4 regions of the Actinomadura decatromicini genome follow, and region 4 is predicted to be linked to each of the others. Evidence: riboswitches for the same ligand, from Rfam matches in the RefSeq annotation. Region 4 holds a riboswitch; each other region holds the start of a gene.
What was found. Region 4 has a riboswitch for cyclic di-AMP ahead of FXF68_RS23870 (NlpC/P60 family protein). Riboswitches for the same ligand answer to the same signal wherever they lie in the genome.
Positions count from the first base shown of each region.

Region 1: another riboswitch for cyclic di-AMP. It lies ahead of FXF68_RS05545 (glycoside hydrolase family 25 protein); the one in region 4 lies ahead of FXF68_RS23870 (NlpC/P60 family protein).
Region 2: another riboswitch for cyclic di-AMP. It lies ahead of FXF68_RS24435 (C40 family peptidase); the one in region 4 lies ahead of FXF68_RS23870 (NlpC/P60 family protein).
Region 3: another riboswitch for cyclic di-AMP. It lies ahead of FXF68_RS12050 (C40 family peptidase); the one in region 4 lies ahead of FXF68_RS23870 (NlpC/P60 family protein).

Region 1 covers NZ_VSRQ01000001.1:1,358,463-1,362,663, forward strand. The annotation lists gene FXF68_RS05540 (aminoglycoside phosphotransferase family protein) at 64-948, shown strand; gene FXF68_RS05545 (glycoside hydrolase family 25 protein) at 957-1,706, opposite strand; cyclic di-AMP (ydaO/yuaA leader) riboswitch at 1,760-1,899, opposite strand; gene FXF68_RS05550 (response regulator) at 2,220-2,855, opposite strand; gene FXF68_RS05555 (sensor histidine kinase) at 2,852-4,012, opposite strand; gene FXF68_RS05560 (flavodoxin family protein) at 4,023-4,201, opposite strand, start outside.
Region 2 covers NZ_VSRQ01000005.1:369,065-373,265, forward strand. The annotation lists gene FXF68_RS24430 (SDR family NAD(P)-dependent oxidoreductase) at 1-492, shown strand, start outside; gene FXF68_RS24435 (C40 family peptidase) at 489-1,532, opposite strand; cyclic di-AMP (ydaO/yuaA leader) riboswitch at 1,539-1,689, opposite strand; gene FXF68_RS24440 (M56 family metallopeptidase) at 1,780-2,754, opposite strand; gene FXF68_RS24445 (BlaI/MecI/CopY family transcriptional regulator) at 2,759-3,139, opposite strand; gene FXF68_RS24450 (DUF4396 domain-containing protein) at 3,198-3,722, opposite strand; gene FXF68_RS24455 (MFS transporter) at 3,763-4,201, opposite strand, start outside.
Region 3 covers NZ_VSRQ01000002.1:925,163-929,363, forward strand. The annotation lists gene FXF68_RS12040 (LacI family DNA-binding transcriptional regulator) at 1-110, opposite strand, end outside; gene FXF68_RS12045 (transcriptional regulator) at 603-833, shown strand; gene FXF68_RS12050 (C40 family peptidase) at 1,142-2,149, opposite strand; cyclic di-AMP (ydaO/yuaA leader) riboswitch at 2,205-2,403, opposite strand; gene FXF68_RS12055 (amino-acid N-acetyltransferase) at 2,606-3,127, shown strand; gene FXF68_RS44435 (RDD family protein) at 3,132-3,956, shown strand; gene FXF68_RS43810 (RDD family protein) at 3,963-4,201, shown strand, end outside.
Region 4 covers NZ_VSRQ01000005.1:246,761-250,961, forward strand. The annotation lists gene FXF68_RS23865 (hypothetical protein) at 1-1,274, opposite strand, end outside; gene FXF68_RS23870 (NlpC/P60 family protein) at 1,448-2,170, opposite strand; cyclic di-AMP (ydaO/yuaA leader) riboswitch at 2,177-2,319, opposite strand; gene FXF68_RS23875 (DUF6962 family protein) at 2,595-3,260, opposite strand; gene FXF68_RS23880 (Fur family transcriptional regulator) at 3,340-3,762, shown strand; gene katG (catalase/peroxidase HPI) at 3,809-4,201, shown strand, end outside.

The DNA.
Region 1 (4,201 bases), on a different contig from region 4:
GCGCTCGCCGGTAGTCGGTTGACGGATTCGGCGTCGCGGCGATCTCCTCGTCGCGTGGCCAAGATGCATGACGATGAGGTGGACATCGATGCGGATCTCGTCGAGCGCCTGATCCGCGGGCAGTTTCCCGAGTGGGCCGATCTCCCCGTGAGAAGGCTGGATTCGGGTGGGACCGTCAATGCGATTTACCGGCTCGGCGGAACGCTGACGGTGAGGCTTCCCCTCACGGCCGGAGGGGTCAAGGCGCTGCGGTGGGAGCGGCGGTGGCTGGACCGGCTCGCGCCCGCGCTGCCCGTCGCGATCCCCTCCCTGGTCGCGGAGGGACGGCCCGCCGGCGGGTATCCGTTCGCCTGGTCGGTCCACCGGTGGATCCCCGGGGAGACCCCGGTCGAGGGCCGTCTCACCGAGGCCGAACCGCTGGCGCGCGACCTGGCGGCGTTCGTCACGGCGCTGCGGCGGGTCGGCGCCGCCGGCGCGCCGACCGCCCATCGCGGCGGCCCGCTGGCGGACCTCGACGCCGCCACGCGCGACGCGATCGAGGACCTGCGCCGCACCGACGAGCCCTTCGACGCCGACGCCGCCCTCGCGACCTGGGAGGCCGCGCTCGCCGCCCCACCGTGGAGCGACGCCCCGCAGTGGGTGCACGCCGACCTCATGCCCAGCAACCTGCTCGTCGCGCGGGGCAGGCTCACGGCCGTCCTGGACTTCTCGACCGGCGGGGTCGGCGACCCCGCCTGCGACCTGATCCCCGCGTGGAACCTGCTCCCCGCCCCGGCGAGGCGGGTCTTCCGCGACGAGGTCGGCCTGGACGACGCCGCCTGGACGCGCGGGCGCGGCCGAGCGCTGTCGATGGCCCTCATCCAGCTCCCCTACTACCGGGCCACCAATCACGTCATCTCGGCCAACGCCCGCCACGTCATCCGCGAGACCTGCGCGGGAATTCCGTAGGACGCCGGTCAGCCGGAACTCCGCGCCGAAGGGTCGTAGCCGAGTTGCCGGAGCCCGTCCGCGGAAAGCCGGGACACGTTGTGGTCGTGGTCGGTGGACGCATACTGATGAATGGCCCACTGCTTCCACGGCGTAGGGGCGGCGACCCGTCCGCGCGCCTTTCCGTAATGCGCGACCCACAGCGGATATAGGCCGAGGCCCTTGCCGTATTCCTTCGCGAACGACCACGAACTGTAGAAGAGCGGCTTGACGCCGGTCTTCTGCTGAACGCGCTCCAGCCAGCGCTTGGCCCAGTCGTTCACTTCGCTCTTGGAGCGGCCGTCCGTGGTCTCCAGGTCGAGGACGAGCAGGTCGCCCGAACGCAGTCCGGCGGACGTCACCGTCTTGAGGTAGTGGTCGGCCTCCCGCACCGGGTCGTTGCCGGGACGGCCGTAATGGTAGGCGCCCCTGACCAGCCCGTTCTCCTGGATCTCCGCCCAGTTGCGGTCGAAGGTCGAGTCCTTGTGCTCGACGCCCTCGGTGGCCTTGACGATGCCGAACGAGAGCTTCTTCTGGCTCCAGTCGAACCCCTTGTCGTGATGCGAGACGTCCACCCCGTAAGGGCGGGACGCCGGGGCCGTCACCTTCTTCTCGGTCCGCGTCATCGGCGCTGCGGCGGCCTCGGCGGGTCGCTCCGCCTCGGGCGCGCTCGCCGTTCCCGCGGTCACGGCCAGCGGGACGGCGACGCCCCCGGCGATCACCAGGACCATCAGCAGCATTCTGCCCCGCCTACGCTTTCCGATCATTTTCCGGATGCCCGTTCGCACTGGCGTCCACCTCTCCTTTTCCGCCTGCCGGGTTAGCTGACGGGTTCGGGCCAGGAGACGGCCCTACCGCTGGCGGCCAGCGGATTCACCCCGGAGGAACCTGGGTCCCCGGCTCCCCTTTCGGGGGATTCGGCGTCCGGCCGGACTTCGACCGGTGCAGCGGAGAATAGGCAGCGGAAAACGGCGACGGCAACTCGGAACGGCAAATAGATTATGCGTGCGGCGCGGCCTGCCCTCCCGAATTCCCCGGCGGGACAAGGGCTTTCGACGGGTCGTTCTCAGGCGGCGGGTCCGGCGAAATCAACCGATCGGTTGACGCGGGCGTCAACCGGACGGCGCGGCACGTCCCGCCGATCGTCCGATGGGAGCCGGACGTCGCGCGGCGACCGTGGAGGAGGAAGCGTGTGAGGAGGAAGAAGGCGCCGTCACGCGTCGCCATCGAGCCCGCGGACCCGCCGGGCCGTCTCAGCCGGGGAGGCGGATGAGGCGCCGCTCGACGGCCGCGGCGACGGCGGCCGTGCGGGTGCCGACGCCGAGCTTGGCGAAGATGTGCACCAGGTGCGTCTTGACGGTGGCCTCGCTGATCAGCAGGCGGCGCGCGATCCGCTGGTTGGACAGGCCCTCGGCCAGCAGTTCGAGGATCTCGATCTCCCGTGGGCTGAGCGCGGGCGCGGGTTCGCGCAGCCGGTCCGCGAGGCGGGTCGCGACCTCCGGCGACAGCGCCGTCTCGCCGCGCGCGGCCGTGCGGATGCCCTGGAACAGCTCGTCCGGCGGGCCCGCCTTGAGCAGGTAGCCCGCCGCGCCGACCGCGATCGCGCGGGAGACGTCGGCGTCGGAGTCGTAGGTGGTGAGGACGAGGACGCGCGGCGGGTCCGGCAGCGCGAGGATCCGCCGGGTCGCCTCGACGCCGTCGATCCCCCCGCCGAGCTGGAGGTCCATCAGGACGACGTCGGTCGGCACGAGCCCCACCCGCCGGACCGCCTCCTCACCGTCCGCCGCCTCCGCGACCACCTCGATGTCCGGCTCTCCGCCGAACAGGGCGCGCAGCCCGGCCCGCACGACGGGGTGGTCGTCCACGATCGTCACCCGGACCACGCTCATCCTCGCTCCTCCGGGCTCGACGGCCGTGCCGCGCGGCGCGGGGCCGTCGCGGCGACGACGGTTCCGGCGCCCGGAGCGCTCTCGACCGCGAGGGCGCCGCCGACTTCGGCCATCCGGTCCCGCATGGCCCGGAGCCCGTATCCGCGTCCGGGGGCGGACGCGACGGCGGCGGGGTCGAAGCCGGAGCCGTCGTCGGCCACGTCCAGGGACACGGCGTCGTCCAGGTAGGTCAGCGTGAGCGTCACCGCCGTCGCGGCGGCGTGCTCGCGCGCGTTGGCGACGGCTCCCTGCGCGACGCGGAGCAGCGCCGCCTGCACCTGGACGTCCACGGGGTACTCGTCCCCCGCCGTCCGGAACCGTACCCGCGGGTCTCCGGCCTCCGCGTCGGCCAGCTCCGCGAGCGCGGCGGGCAGGGACCCGGACGCCAGCGCGGGCGGGGCCAGCGCCCGGACGAAATGGCGCGCCTCGTCGAGGTTCGCGGCGGCGACGTCGGCGGCCCGGCGCAGCTGGCTGCGGGCCGCCTCCGGCGCGGCGTCCCACTGCCGGTCGGCCGCCTGGAGCAGGATCCCGAGGCTGGTGAGGCCCTGCGCGAGCGTGTCGTGGATCTCGCGGGCCAGCCGCTCGCGCTCCGCCAGCACCCCGGCCGCCCGCTGCGTGTCGGCCAGCTCGCCGCGGGTGCGGACCAGGTCGTCGACGAGCCGCTGCAACTCCAGGAGGATCACGGCCGCCATCCCGGCGACCGCGATCGGGGCGAGCACGAGGCTCGGGTCGAACGGGTCGGTCAGGTAGACGGCCGCGAAGATCACCGCGCCGGTGATCACCACGACGGCGGCGACGGCGGCGCGCGGCGACAGCAGCCGCAGCGCGGCGAAGAACAGCGGGACGGCGCACCAGGCGAAGCTCGGCGCGGCGGCGACCAGGGCGAGCCAGCACACGAGCACGGCGGCGAGCCAGCCGAGGCGGCCCCGGCGGCCGAGCGCGTCCCAGCGGACGGCGCCCAGCGCGTAGCCGGCGCCGAGGACCCCGCTCAGCGCGAGCAGCGCGGGCGTCGCACCGTCCAGCCCGTGCCTGACCGCCAGCCGGGACGCCGACGCGGCGAGCAGCAGGAAGAACCCCGCGTGCATCGCCAGCCGGATGCGCCGCTCCGCCCTGGTCACCCGGGCAGGGTCAGGACGGCGGGGCCGGGATCGGGTTCGCGGCGAGCGCCGAGGCGGCGGCGACCAGGTTGGCGGCCATCGCGCGTCCGGTGCTGTGCGACCAGTCGTGGCCCTCCTCGGTCTCCAGGTAGCTCGGGCCCGGTCCGGGGCCGCGGTTCCAGTACGTCCACGCCTGGCCGGGGATCGTGT
Region 2 (4,201 bases), 120 kb from region 4:
CGGGGACGGGTCGTCAACCTGACCGCCGCCACCGCGCGGGTGGCGGGCCCGTTCTTCGGCCCGGTCTCGGCGAGCAAGGCGGCGCTCGCCTCGATGTCGGACGCCCTGCGCCTGGAGCTGGCGCACTGGGGCGTCCGCGTCGTCGTGGTCGAACCAGGGCTCACGGACACCGCGATCTTCGCCAAGGCCGCCGCCGCCACCGAGGCGACGGCCGCCGGGCTGCCGCCCGAGCGGGTCGCGATGTACCGGGGGCAGCTCGACGCGGTCAACGCCTCGATGGCGCGGGCGAAGGCGGCGCCGCCGTCGGTCGTCGCGGCGGCCGTCGTCCGCGCGCTGACCGCGGGCAGGCCGAGGCCCCGCTACACCGTCGGACCGGACACGCGGCTGCTCGGCCTGCTCGCCCGCCTCCCGTTGCGGACGCGCGACCGGCTGCTGTCCCGGGCCCTCGGCCTGCACAAGGTCACCCCGGTGAAGGGCGAGCGACCGAGTTAGGCCACCCGGACGCCGCCCGCGAACGGCCGGCCGGCGATCGGGGCGATCTTCACGACGTCGCCGGTCTGCGGCGCGTGCACCATGTCCCCGTTGCCGATGTAGAGGCCCATGTGGTGCAGGTCGCTGTAGAAGAACACCAGGTCGCCGGGCTTGAGCTGGCTCTGCGAGACGCGGGTTCCGGCGGTGAACTGGGCACCGGTGTAGTGGGGGAGGCTGATGCCGACCTGGGCGTAGGCGTAGAGCGTCAGCCCGGAGCAGTCGAAGCCCTTGATGTTGGCGCCCTGCGCGGTGCCGTAGGTCGGCCCGGACGCGCTGCCCCCGCCCCACGAGTACGGGACGCCGCGCTGGCTCAGCGCCGCCGCGACCGCGGCCATGGCCTTCGCCGAAGCACCGCCGGGAGCGACGTTCACGGCCGGACCCGCGCCCGTGCGCGCCCCCGGCCCCACCCCCAGTTTCGCTTCGACCTTCTTCAGCCTGGCCTGCAGGTCCTTGCGCTTCTTCCTCGCTTCCTCGGTGAGTTCGCGGACCTGCTTGGCCCGCGCCTCGGCCGACTTCCGGGCGCGCTCCGCCGCCTGCATCATCTGGAGGAGCTGGGCGATGCGGGCGCCGTCCTGGCGGGCGAAGTAGTTGAGGGTGGCCGACTGGTCCAGCACGGCCTGCGGGTCGCCGGACGAGGCGAACGCGACCGCCGGGTCCGCCGGACCGTTCTTGTAGCTGTCGGCGGCGAGCTGGACGATCCGCGCCCGCGCCTCGTCCAGCGCCTTCTTCTGCCGCGCCGCGTTGCCCTCGGCGACCCTGGCGGCGCGCTGCGCCTGCTGGAGCCGGACCCGCAGCCCGTTGTACTGCTCGCTGAGCTTTTCCGCGTCGTCGGCGAGCTTCTTCTGCTGGGCGGTCAGCTCCTTGCGGGTCGGCTTCGGCTCGGCGACCGCCGCCGGGGGAGCCGCGAGGCTCACGGCGAGGGCGATGGACGCCGTCCACGCCGTGCCCGCGGCGATCCTTCGGCGGGCAGACGTTCCGGAATCGGCAGCGCGACGCTGCATGCGGTGGTGTCCTCTCCTGTACCGCCTACCGGGTGAGCTGCCGGGTTCGGGCCGGAGTCGCCCTACCGCTCACGGGAGCGGATTCACCCCAGGTGGAGAAACGGTTCCCCGGTTCCGCGGGCCGCGCGGGGCCCGCGAGATTCGGCACGGCCGCCACCGTCCCCGGCGGGGACGCGCCGCGACGGCCTCCGACGCAGCGTAGGAGATAACGACCTCATCTCGCCACCCAAGCGGCAGATCCGACAATTCAGCAGAGGTGGGTCAGCTCGGTGATCGTCGCGGCGGCGACGGCCAGCGGGGCGGCGACGGCGAGCGCGGCGAAGGCGGACGCGGCGAAGGCGGACGCGGCCGCCCGCCCGGCCCGGCGCGGCCCGCCCGTCCCCGCGCTCTCCAGCCGCAGCACCCGCTCCGCCAGCGCCCCGGCGTCCGGGCTCGCGGCGCCGAGCGCCCCGGCCACCCCGGACGCCACCCCGGACGCCACCCCGGGCGCCGCCGCGAGCCGCCGCAGCGCGCCGACGAGCGTCCGTCCTCCGCAGGCCCGTGCCGCCGCGTCGTCGGCGGCCATCTCCAGCAGCAGCGGAAGGGTCCGCTTCGCCCGCCGGATGGTGGGCGGCCAGGGCAGGACGGCGTGCGCCAGGTCGAGCATGAGCAGCAGCGCGTGGTGCCGCTGCCGCAGGTGGGCCCGCTCGTGGACGAGGACCGCGTCGAACTCCTCCGGCGTGAGGGCGTCCCGCGTCCCGGTGCTGACCACGATCGCGCGCCGCCGGTCGGGCAGCGAGTAGGCCACCGGGACCGGATGGTCGAGGACGAGGACGTCGCCGTGCCGCTCGTCCTCCCGCGCGACGAGCCGGAGCATCTCGCGGTGCCGCCGCCGGTGCCGCACCGCGCGCCGCAGCCGGGGCAGGCCGCGCGCGACCCGGAACCCGCACGCCGCGAGCAGGACCAGGGTCGCGCCCGCCGCCGTGGCGATCGCCTTCCCGCCGTGGTGCGGCAGGCAGTCGCGCAGCCATTCCAGCAGGCCGTGGCCGGGCGCGGGCGGCGACAGCAGCGCCGCCGCGACGACCCCGGCGCAGGCGATGAAGGTGCCGGTCACGGCCCCGACCCAGCAGGCGACGGCGGTCCCCGGATGCGCGGCGGGCCGTCCCAGCCGGTCGAGCACCGGCCCCGCCGCGCAGCCGAGCAGCACGGCGGTGGCGATCAGCCCGAGGACGAGGTAGACCACGCCGTCATTCCCCTTCGGCGCCGGAGGCGCGGCGGCGCAGGGCGTCCAGCAGGTGGCGCGCGTCCTCCGGCGGGACGCTCTCGGCGAACCGGGTGAGGATGCTCCCGTGGTCGGCGGACTCGGTGAGCGCGTCGAGCATCAACTCGACCGCGTACTCCTCCCGGGCGCGGGTCGGCGAATAGCGGAAGGCCAGCCCGTCCCGCGTGCGCCGCAGCAGCCCCTTCTGGGCCAGCCGCTCGGCCACGGTCTGGACGGTGTTGTACGCGAGCGTCCTGTCGGCGTTCTCGTTCAGTTCCGCCAGCAGTTCGCGGACCCGCAGCGGGCCGGGCGCCTCCCACAGCACGTCCATGATGGAGCGCTCAAGCGATCCACCCAGTCCTGCCATGCGAGACACCTCCGTTCCCCACATTGTGCCGGAGAACCCGGCGCCGCCTTGGAAGCCGTCAGTGGTGGTACTGGTGGACGACCGCGTGCCCCTTCCCCTTGCCGATCATCCAGCGGTTCACCGGGGTCGTGAGGACGAACGCGACGACGAACGCGATGGCAAGCGCGCCCCAGAACGTCGCGTCCGCCAGCCCCGCGTGCATGGCGCCGGGGATCAGCACCATGGTCGCGTTGTCCAGCACCTCCATGATCGCGATCGACACCGTGTCGGCGGCCAGCGCGACCTTGAACGCCGCCCGCAACGAAAGCCCGGCCTTCAGCACTCCGCGCATGGTCAGCGCGTAGCCGAACACGAACGCGAGGATCACGGCGAGGACGATCGTGGCCGCGTTCGACCAGCCGAACGCCGTCCCGATGACCATGCCGAGCACCTCGCCGATCGCGCATCCGGTGAGGCAGTGCAACGTCGCCTGCGCGGCCATCGTCCAGGAGACCGCCCCGGCATGCCCGTGATCGTCGTGCGCGTGGTGGTCGTGCCCGTGCGTGCCGCTCTGGTGCGACTCGTGCCCGTTGTGCGTGGTCATCCATACTCTCCAGCCGCTTGTCCGACTCGGGAAGTATGCCCTACACGTTGTAGGAGGTCGGACGTCCGGGGGTCAGTGCGGCCGCGGCGGCCGCTGTGACGGCGGCGACGATCGCGGCGAGGACGAACCCGTCCGTGAAGCCGTCGAGCGTGTCGCCGACGAGGCTGGCGGCGGCGACGCTGGAGATGACGGCGGCCCCGATGGACGCGCCGAACTCGTGGAACGTGCTGACGATGCCGGACGCGATGCCGGACTCGTGCGGGGCGACCCGACCCAGCGCGGTCGCGGACGCGACGACGAACATCGCGCCGGTCCCGGCGCCCGCGATCGCCGTCCCGGCCACGACGGTCGCCGGGTGCATCGACAGGGCGGGGAGCGCCATCCCGGCGGCGGCGACGAGCGGCCCGACGACGGCGAGCGGGCGCGCGCCCGTCCGGGCGATGGCGCGGCCGGTGAGGTCGGCGCCGAGCATCGTCGCC
Region 3 (4,201 bases), on a different contig from region 4:
CGGTCACGGGTAGCTTCGGCCACGAGGTCTGGCCGGTTTAGGACATTCGAAACGGTCCCAACTGAGACCCCAGCTCGCCTCGCGACTTCACGAATACTGGTCTGCGGCAACTCGCTCCTCGTCCCGTCCAGGGCGTGTTTTCCCAGGTAGTGGAGTTTTGCACAGCGTGCGGACGAATACTCGACCACGCATAGTGACGATTCGCGCACACAGTGCACTGAACCAGCGCTTGACGGGCCGGATCCGGCCGCCTAGCGTTCCGAGCCGAAGCGTAGCTTGAAACGATTCATGATCTTCGTCCGCGGCGAGATCAGGCGAGTCCGACGAGAAAGGACGGGTGCGGATGGCTGGCGATCTCATCCCGTCTCCCTCAGACGACCAACGAGTGAATCGTCACCCGGAGTTCCCCCGAACGAGCCCGCAATCGGCCATGCGGCCACCTCCGGCCAAGCGCGCCAGACAGCAAAGGAACCCGATGATCTGAGTCCGGAGGGCTCCGGACCCGGCAACCCAACGCGCGTACAGAGATCGAGAACCAACCCGTGCCTGTGCAGCGGACGGCTGCATCCCCGCGGTCATCACCACGGACGAGGGAGGACGGAGTGGAACAGGCCACACTCGCACGTCGTGGCACCGACGATTTCGGGCTGAGCGAGGAGGAGATCCGGCTGCTCGCCCAGATCGCCAGCGGTGTCACCGCCGATGTGGCGGCACGCAAGCTGGAATTGAGCGCACGGACCTTGCGGCGCCGGTTGCGGACGATCTGCGACCGCCTGGAGGTCAACACCCCTATCGAGGCCGTTGTGTGGGCGGCCCGGAGGCAGCTCATCTAGCGGCGGCCCAGGACGCCCGCCTGGGGACGGCGGGCGTCGGCAGGAAGCAAGGCGGCGAGCCCAGACGAATTCCGTCCGACCCCGCAGCGGCGGCGTCGACGTCCTGACAGGTAGGTCCCTGCAGGAGGCGTCGCCGCGGACGGTGTTCAAAAGCCCGCCCGCGGAGTTCACAGGCGTGCCCATCGCGCTCATACGGGCATGCCTTCCCCCACAGGCAAGCCGAACCCTTCAAGCATGCTTTGGACGCACATCCATTGGCCCATGCGGAAACGCACTCGTGACGTGTGGTCCTCAGAGCCCGAGACGAATCAGGCCACTCGGACGCCGCCGGCGAAGGGGCGTCCGGACATCGAGGCTATTTTCACGACGTCGCCGGTGTGCGGCGCGTGCAGCATCTTGCCTCCCCCGACGTAGATCCCCATGTGGTGGAGGTCGGAGTAGAAGAAGACGAGGTCGCCCGGTTGCAGTTCACTGCGTGACACATGGGTGCCCGCGTTCCACTGGCTGCCCGTGTAGTGCGGCAGGTTGATGCCGACCTGCTTGTAGGCCCACATCGTCAAACCGGAGCAGTCGAAGGACGTCGGACCCGCGGCGCCCCACACGTACGGGCGGCCTATCTTGCCCATCGCGTAGCGCAGCGCCTGAGCGGCCTTCCCCGTGCCGATGACGGGGAGGCTGGCGAGCTGGGACGGATCCCGGTCGACGAGCTTCCCGCGCACCTTCTCGTAGGTGTCGGTGACCTTCTTGCGCTGCGAGTCGAGTTCCGTGCGCAGTTGCTTCACCTGCTGGGCGCGCGCCTCGGCGGCCTTGCGCGCGCGCTGGGCGGCCTGCATCGCCTGCATCAGACCCAGCACTTTCGTGCTGTCCTGCTTGGCGAAGTAGTTCAGGGTGGCGGCCTGGTCGAGGACGGCCTGCGGGTCCTGGGAGGCGACGAACGAAACGGCGGGGTCGGAACCGCCCTGCATGTAGCTGGTCGCGGCCAGCGCGCCGACCTTCTCCCGGATGCCCTGGAGCGACTTCTCCTGCCGCTCCGCGTTCTCCGTGGCGACCTTGGCGGCGCGCTGCGACTGGGCCAGCTTCACCTTGAGCCCGTTGTACTGCTCGGTGAGCCGCTCCAGGTCGTCGGCGAGCTTGAGCGCCTTGGCCCGGAGCTCCTTCGTGGACGGCTCGGGGTCGGCGTGGGCGACGGCGATCGTGTGCGGGCTGATCGCGTGCGGCGCCGCCGAGAGGGCCACCAGCGCGCCGGCCAGCACGGCCGCCCGGCCGCGGAACCGGCCCGCGCGGCGGGACGGCGGCGCGGCGCCGGAAGGCGTCACGGAGCGGGAACGCGCAGATCGTTGAAAGGAAGCAGGGCGCGACGGCTCCACTGAGATCTCCTCTCCTCGTCCGCCTACCGAGTTAGCTGACGGGTTAGGGCCGGAGCAGCCCGTCCGCGGGCACGCGCGGATCGGACCACGCGGCTGCGGATTCACCCCTCACGGGCCGAGGGTGCTCCCCCGAACACTCCGGAAGTGGGTCCCCGGCTCCTCGGGGCGCTGGTTGCGGCCCGGGGACTCGGCGGTTCGGCCTTCGTCCAGCGAACGGCCGACATCAGCGATGGACACTAACGGAACACGCTTCGGATGCCAACCAGAACCCGTGAAATCGCAGGTCGCGCCGCCGTTTCGCGACGGAGTCCGGCGTGTGCGAGCCGGGTGGGCGCGCACCGGGAGCCTGCGGAGCGCAGGTCAGGAGGCCGGTGAAGTGCCCGCATTCGATAATCTCGCCTGATTGTGGAGGTCGTGATCCGGCGTGCCCGTACCGCCGATGTCCAGGAGATACGCAGGCTGGTCGATCTGTATGCCGGCTCGGGACGACGCATGCTGAAGAAGTCCACCGTGAAGCTGTACGAGGACGTCCAGGAGTTCTGGGTGGCGGAGGACGTCCAGGGCGGCGCGCCGGGACGGGTGGTCGGCTGCGGGGCCCTGCACGTCATGTGGGAGGACCTCGCCGAGGTCCGCTCGGTCGCCGTCGACGGGGCCTATGGCGGACGCGGCATCGGCCACCGAATCGTCACCCGTCTTCTGGAGACGGCACGGGAACTGGGCGTGCGGAGGCTGTTCTGTCTTACCTTCGAGGTGGACTTCTTCGCCCGGCACGGTTTCGAGAAACTCCTGGGGACCCCGGTGTCGCCAGAGGTGTACGAGGAGCTTCTCCGTTCCTACGACGAAGGCGTTGCGGAGTTCTTGGACCTTGATCGGGTCAAGCCCAATACGTTGGGCAACACCCGGATGTTGCTTCGCCTGGAGGATTGACCCGATGAGCGATTCCCGCGACCGTGGCGGGCCGTACCAGCCGCCGCAGGGGCAGGGGTCCTATGGCCCCCCGCCTCCGTACCAAGGTCCTCAAGGGCAACAGCCTCAGCAACAGCGGCAACCCCAGCAGCAATGGCAACAACCTCCTCAGACCCAGCAGCAATGGCAACAGCCCCAGCAACAGGGTTGGGGACAGCAGCCTCCGTACGACGAGTCGTACGGTGCGTCCCACGACCAGTACGGGGGCGGCTCCTACGGGGACGACCTGGCGCTCGCTCCGATCCTGCGGCGCGCGGGCGCCCGGATCATCGACAACGCTCTCGTGGCGGTCTTCGGGTTCGCCCTCGTCCTCCCCATCACGATCGGTGTGCTCGGGCTGGACAAGCCAGGCAGCAAGACGGAGGACGACGGGGGGATATGGAACTGGCCCATCATCTTCACCCTCTTCTGTGTCCTGTCGGTGCTGCCGTTCCTCTATGAGGCCGTCCAGTTGTCCATGTCAGGGCGGACGCTGGGGAAGCGTGTGATGGGGCTCGGGATCGTCCAGTCCCCTGGGGGACAGCCACTCACCACCACCCAGGCCGTCTGGCGCGCTGGGATCGTGCATGTGGGCTACCAGCTCGGTGTCTTCTTCTTCCTCGTCGTAGCGGTGATGGTGTGGGACTACGCCGCCTACGGGATGCTGCTGGTCTGGGCGGGTGCGCTGATGGCCTACCTGTGGGCGATCTGGGACCAGCCCCTGCACCAGGCCCTCCATGACCGCTTCGCCGGCACCCTCGTCATCGACGAGCGGGCCGGATACGACGAATACGACGAGTACACGGAATAGGGCCCCATGGAGGCACCCCTCGCCGAACCGGGGCAGCGCCTCCTGGCGCGCATCATCGACACGCTCGTCGTCGGCCTGCCCGTCATCATCGTCGTCCGCGAACTGGTGTCCGGGCACACCGTGGACATCGTCGCCCCACCCGTGGTGGCGGGATGCACGCTCCTCTACGAGGCGATCCAGTTGGCCCTCTGGGGGCGGACGATCGGGAAGCGCCTCGCCGGTATAGAAGTCGTCATCGACCCCAC
Region 4 (4,201 bases):
GTGTACGTCCCGGCGGGCCCCTTGTGGACGAGCCGCCGGTCGAACCGCCCGTCGTACTCCTCGGGCGTCTGGTTGTAATGCCAGATCGGACGCCCGTTCTCCACGAAGTCGTGGTGGACGCGCAGCGTCGCCTGCCCGATGTGCCGGAACGGCCCGCTCATTTCGAGCGTGTACCCGGTGCGGTCCCGTTCCACGGCGAACCGGTAGGCGGCCTTCGGCAGCAGTTCCGGCCGGATCTCGGCGCTGGTGAGATGTCCCTCGAACCGGTCGCCGGGCCCGTACGGCTTGTCCATCGAGACGTTTCCGCACCTGGTCTTGATGTAGTACTCGTTGCTGACGTTGTTGTTCGCCGTCTCGCGGAACAGGTCGCCGCGCGGGAACAGCGCGTTCACGCCGTTGAAGGTCCCGTCGAAGGTGCGGTAGATCCGGCCGGTCTTCGGGTCGCAGGTGCCGGCGTTCTTCCAGCGCGCGTCGTCGCTGTAGTAGCCGTCCATGATCACCTTGCGGCGGAAGTGGATGCCCGGGTTGCCGTGCGGCGCGGGGGTCGCGTAGTCGAGGACCGTCAGGTAGTAGAAGCCGTTCTCGCGCGTCACGTCCGGGTAGTCGCAGCGCTTCTTGCCGGGCAGCGCGCCTTGGAACGTCCAGGGATAGCGGGTCTTGCACGGCTCCTTCGTATAGCCGTTGTGGCGGCCGTCGTAGTCGAACGTGCCGTTCCGTTTCCCGCCGAAGTCGATGCCGCGCAGCGTCATCTCCACGCGGTAGTGGCGGGGGAGCGGGCGGGTGGGGCGGATGAGGACGCCCGCGTCCCAGCTCGGCTCCGAGATCCGCCCGACCTTGCGGCCGTCCGGCAGGGTCTTCGTCGACAGCCCGGGACGCGAGTCGGGACGGCCGTCGCGGTCCTTGTCGACGGCGGCGACCTCGGCGGTCAGCCACCCGTTCCGGCCGAACGCGACGCGCTTGCGGAACACGTTCAGCGTCGCGAGCTCCCGCGCGAACAGCGGCCCGCTGATCTTCTTCCAGGCTTCGCCGTCGTCGTCGAACGCGTCCACGTTCCACGGGCTGCGCGGACCCTGCGGGTCGAGGCGCCACGGCGCCCCGTCGACGCGCAGCGGGCGGTCGAAGCCCTCCTGATCGACCAGCCTCCAGCCGTTCCGGGCGGGCTCGGACGGCGTCCTCCCGGTGGCCGTCCCGGTGGCCGCCGCGGGCCAGGCGGCCCCGGCCGCCACGGCGGCCGTGCCCGCGACCACGGCGGTGATCTTCCAGCATCTCCCCATGTCAGCGGACTCTAGGAGGGCCGTGCCGGGGTGCAAGGCGACCGCTGGCGTCCGGCCGGAACTTGCCCGTCCCTTGGCCGACTCGGGGTGGGCGGGGCATGGAAAGGCGCCATGGAAAGGGCCCGGCCGGGGGTCGTCCCGGGCCGGGCCCTCGTCATAGGGGCGCGGTCGCGTCAGAGGTTCTTCGGACGGTACGCCTTGTACTCGCTGCCCGCGTTCAGGCCGTAGTCGCGCGTCCGGTAGTCGGTGCCGTACCGGCCGCGCTGCTCGTACGCCCAGTAGGACGTGTGGTCGTCGTTCGCCCACTTCTCGAAGATGACGACGTGCCGGGTGGTGTTGGTGCCCTGGGCGTCCATCACGAGGTCGCCCTTCTTCAGCTCGGACATCGTGATGCGCTCGGTGTAGCGCGACGACGTCAGGCCGACGGTGTTCGGGCCGGGCTTCGCGAGCCCGAGCGTCATGGCGACGTATCCCGAACAGTCGGTGCGGTAGCCCTGGTAGCTGTTGGTCTGGCTGTAGCGGACGCGCTCGTCGGTGCCGGGGCGCCACGACTTCGCCAGCTCGATGACCCTGTCCCGCTTGGACTTCGAGTCGGTGGTCCTGCTTTCGGACGCCCTGCTCTCGGACGTCGTGGAATCGGACTTCTTCCGGTCCGCCTTCCCGCGGTGGGAGGACGTGCGGCCCGGCTCGCCGCCGTCCGCCTTGCCGCCGGGGACGGTCGCCACCGCGGCGGCCGACTGCGCGGACTCGGAGTCGAACACCCCAGCCTGCGCGGTTCCCGCGATCACGCCGAAGGCGGCGAGACCGACGACCGCGCCCATGATGCGGGGCGTCGTGTTCAGAGTGTCACGGAATTTGTGCAGGGGGTTACGGTTCTTGCCGTGCTTGCCGTTCAAGGGGGCTCCTTCTTCCAATTCGCCTGCCGGGTTAGCTGACGGGTTCGGACGTGGAAGTCGCCCTACGGCCTGCGGACAGGCCGACTCACCCCAGTGCGAGGATGTGGGTCCCCGGCTCCGCGCGAAGGCGGACTCGGCGATGCCGCTGCGATCCACCGGGGCGCGATGGGGCCCCTACGCGGGACCCGGTGTCCCGCGTGCGAAAGAGCGGCGTTTGAGTTGTGGCCCGATGCGACCGGCCCGCCTCGGGGGCCGTGCCGGATGGGGCTCGCGTGTCCGGTGGGACACGAGGGCCAAGAGCGCCTGGAGGGCGCCTTGAGAGCGACAAGCTAACGCAAAGCCTCAAAAGAAGGCAAACTACGACAAAATCTTTATCGACCCAGTTCAACTGGGTCGCGGCCTGGGACGCCGGCCGGGCCGGGCGTCAGCGGGCGGACGGTACGTCCGGCAGGCCGGGCACCCGGCGCGCCTCGCGCCCCTCCGTACGCGGCGCGCTGACCGCGAGATAGAGCAGCGCCATCCCGGCGATCTGGGCGAGGTGGTAGACCGACGTCGGGTCCAGGCCGACGCGGCCGGTGACGTCCGGGTCGATCGCCTTCGCCGCCGCCGCGGCGCCGCTCGCCGCCAGCGCGGCGATCATCGGCCCGGCCATCGGATGGCGCCGGACGGCGGCCCGCCCCCACAGCGCGAGGATGCAGACCATCGTCAGGCTCTCGCAGGCCAGCAGCGCGGTGACGCCCGCGTGCCCGGTGACCGCGAGGACGGCGTACGCGCCGATCCCGATCGAGCGCAGCAGCCAGAACGTCCGGCCGTGGCGGGGGCCGAGCACCTCGGCGACCGTCCCGGCCAGCAGGTAGGACACCGCGACGACGACCATCGCGCTGATCACGGCCCAGCTCGGCCCGTCCAGCGCGGCCGAGTACTTCACGAACCCGTGGTGGACGAACCCGGCGAGCGCCGCCGCACCCGCCCACCAGAACGACGTGCGCCAGTGCCGGTGCGCGCCGGTGCGCCCCAGCCGCGCCGCCAGCGCGACGGTGACCAGGCCGAGCGCGAGATCGGTGAGGGCCGGCGCCGGTTCGGCAAGCATGCCTGCACGGTACCCGGCGTTCCACGGCGAGTTCGCGCGAAATCTTGACTCATTCAAGAAAATGGTCCAGCCTGTCTGCGTGACCACGATCTCGGAGTACGAGCGGCTCCTTCGCGGGGCGGCTCTGCGGGTGACCCGTCCGCGGGTGGCGGTACTGAGAGCGGTCCACGCCCACCCGCACGCGGACACGGACTCGATCATCGGCGCCGTCCGGCACGACCTGCCGAAGGTGTCCCACCAGGCCGTCTACGACTCGCTGCACGCGCTGACGGCGGCGGGGCTGGTACGGCGGATCCAGCCGTCCGGCCACGTGGCCCGGTACGAGTCGCGGGTCGGGGACAACCACCACCACGTCGTCTGCCGGTCCTGCGGCGCCATCGCCGACGCCGACTGCGCCGTCGGCGAGGCGCCGTGCCTCACCGCGTCCGACGACAGCGGCTACGCGATCGACGAGGCCGAGGTCATCTACTGGGGCCTGTGCCCCACCTGCTCCGCAACCTAGAGAGTTCCTGCATCCACCCCCGCAGTGCCCTGGGAGGGAACCACACATGTCAGAGAACAAGGAAACAATCGCCTACGACACGAACGCGGCAGGCGAGGGCGGCTGCCCGGTCGCGCACACGCGCGCCCCGCATCCGACCCAGGGCGGCGGCAACCGCGGCTGGTGGCCGGACCGGCTCAACCTGAAGATCCTCGCGAAGAACACCGCCGTGACGAACCCGCTCGGCGCGGACTTCGACTACCGGGCGGCGTTCCAGACGCTGGACCTGCCCGCCGTGAAGCGCGACATCGCGGAGGCGCTCACCACCTCGCAGGACTGGTGGCCCGCCGACTTCGGCAACTACGGCCCGTTCATCATCCGGATGGCGTGGCACAGCGCGGGCACCTACCGGGTCAGCGACGGGCGCGGCGGCGCCGGGTCCGGGCAGCAGCGCTTCGCG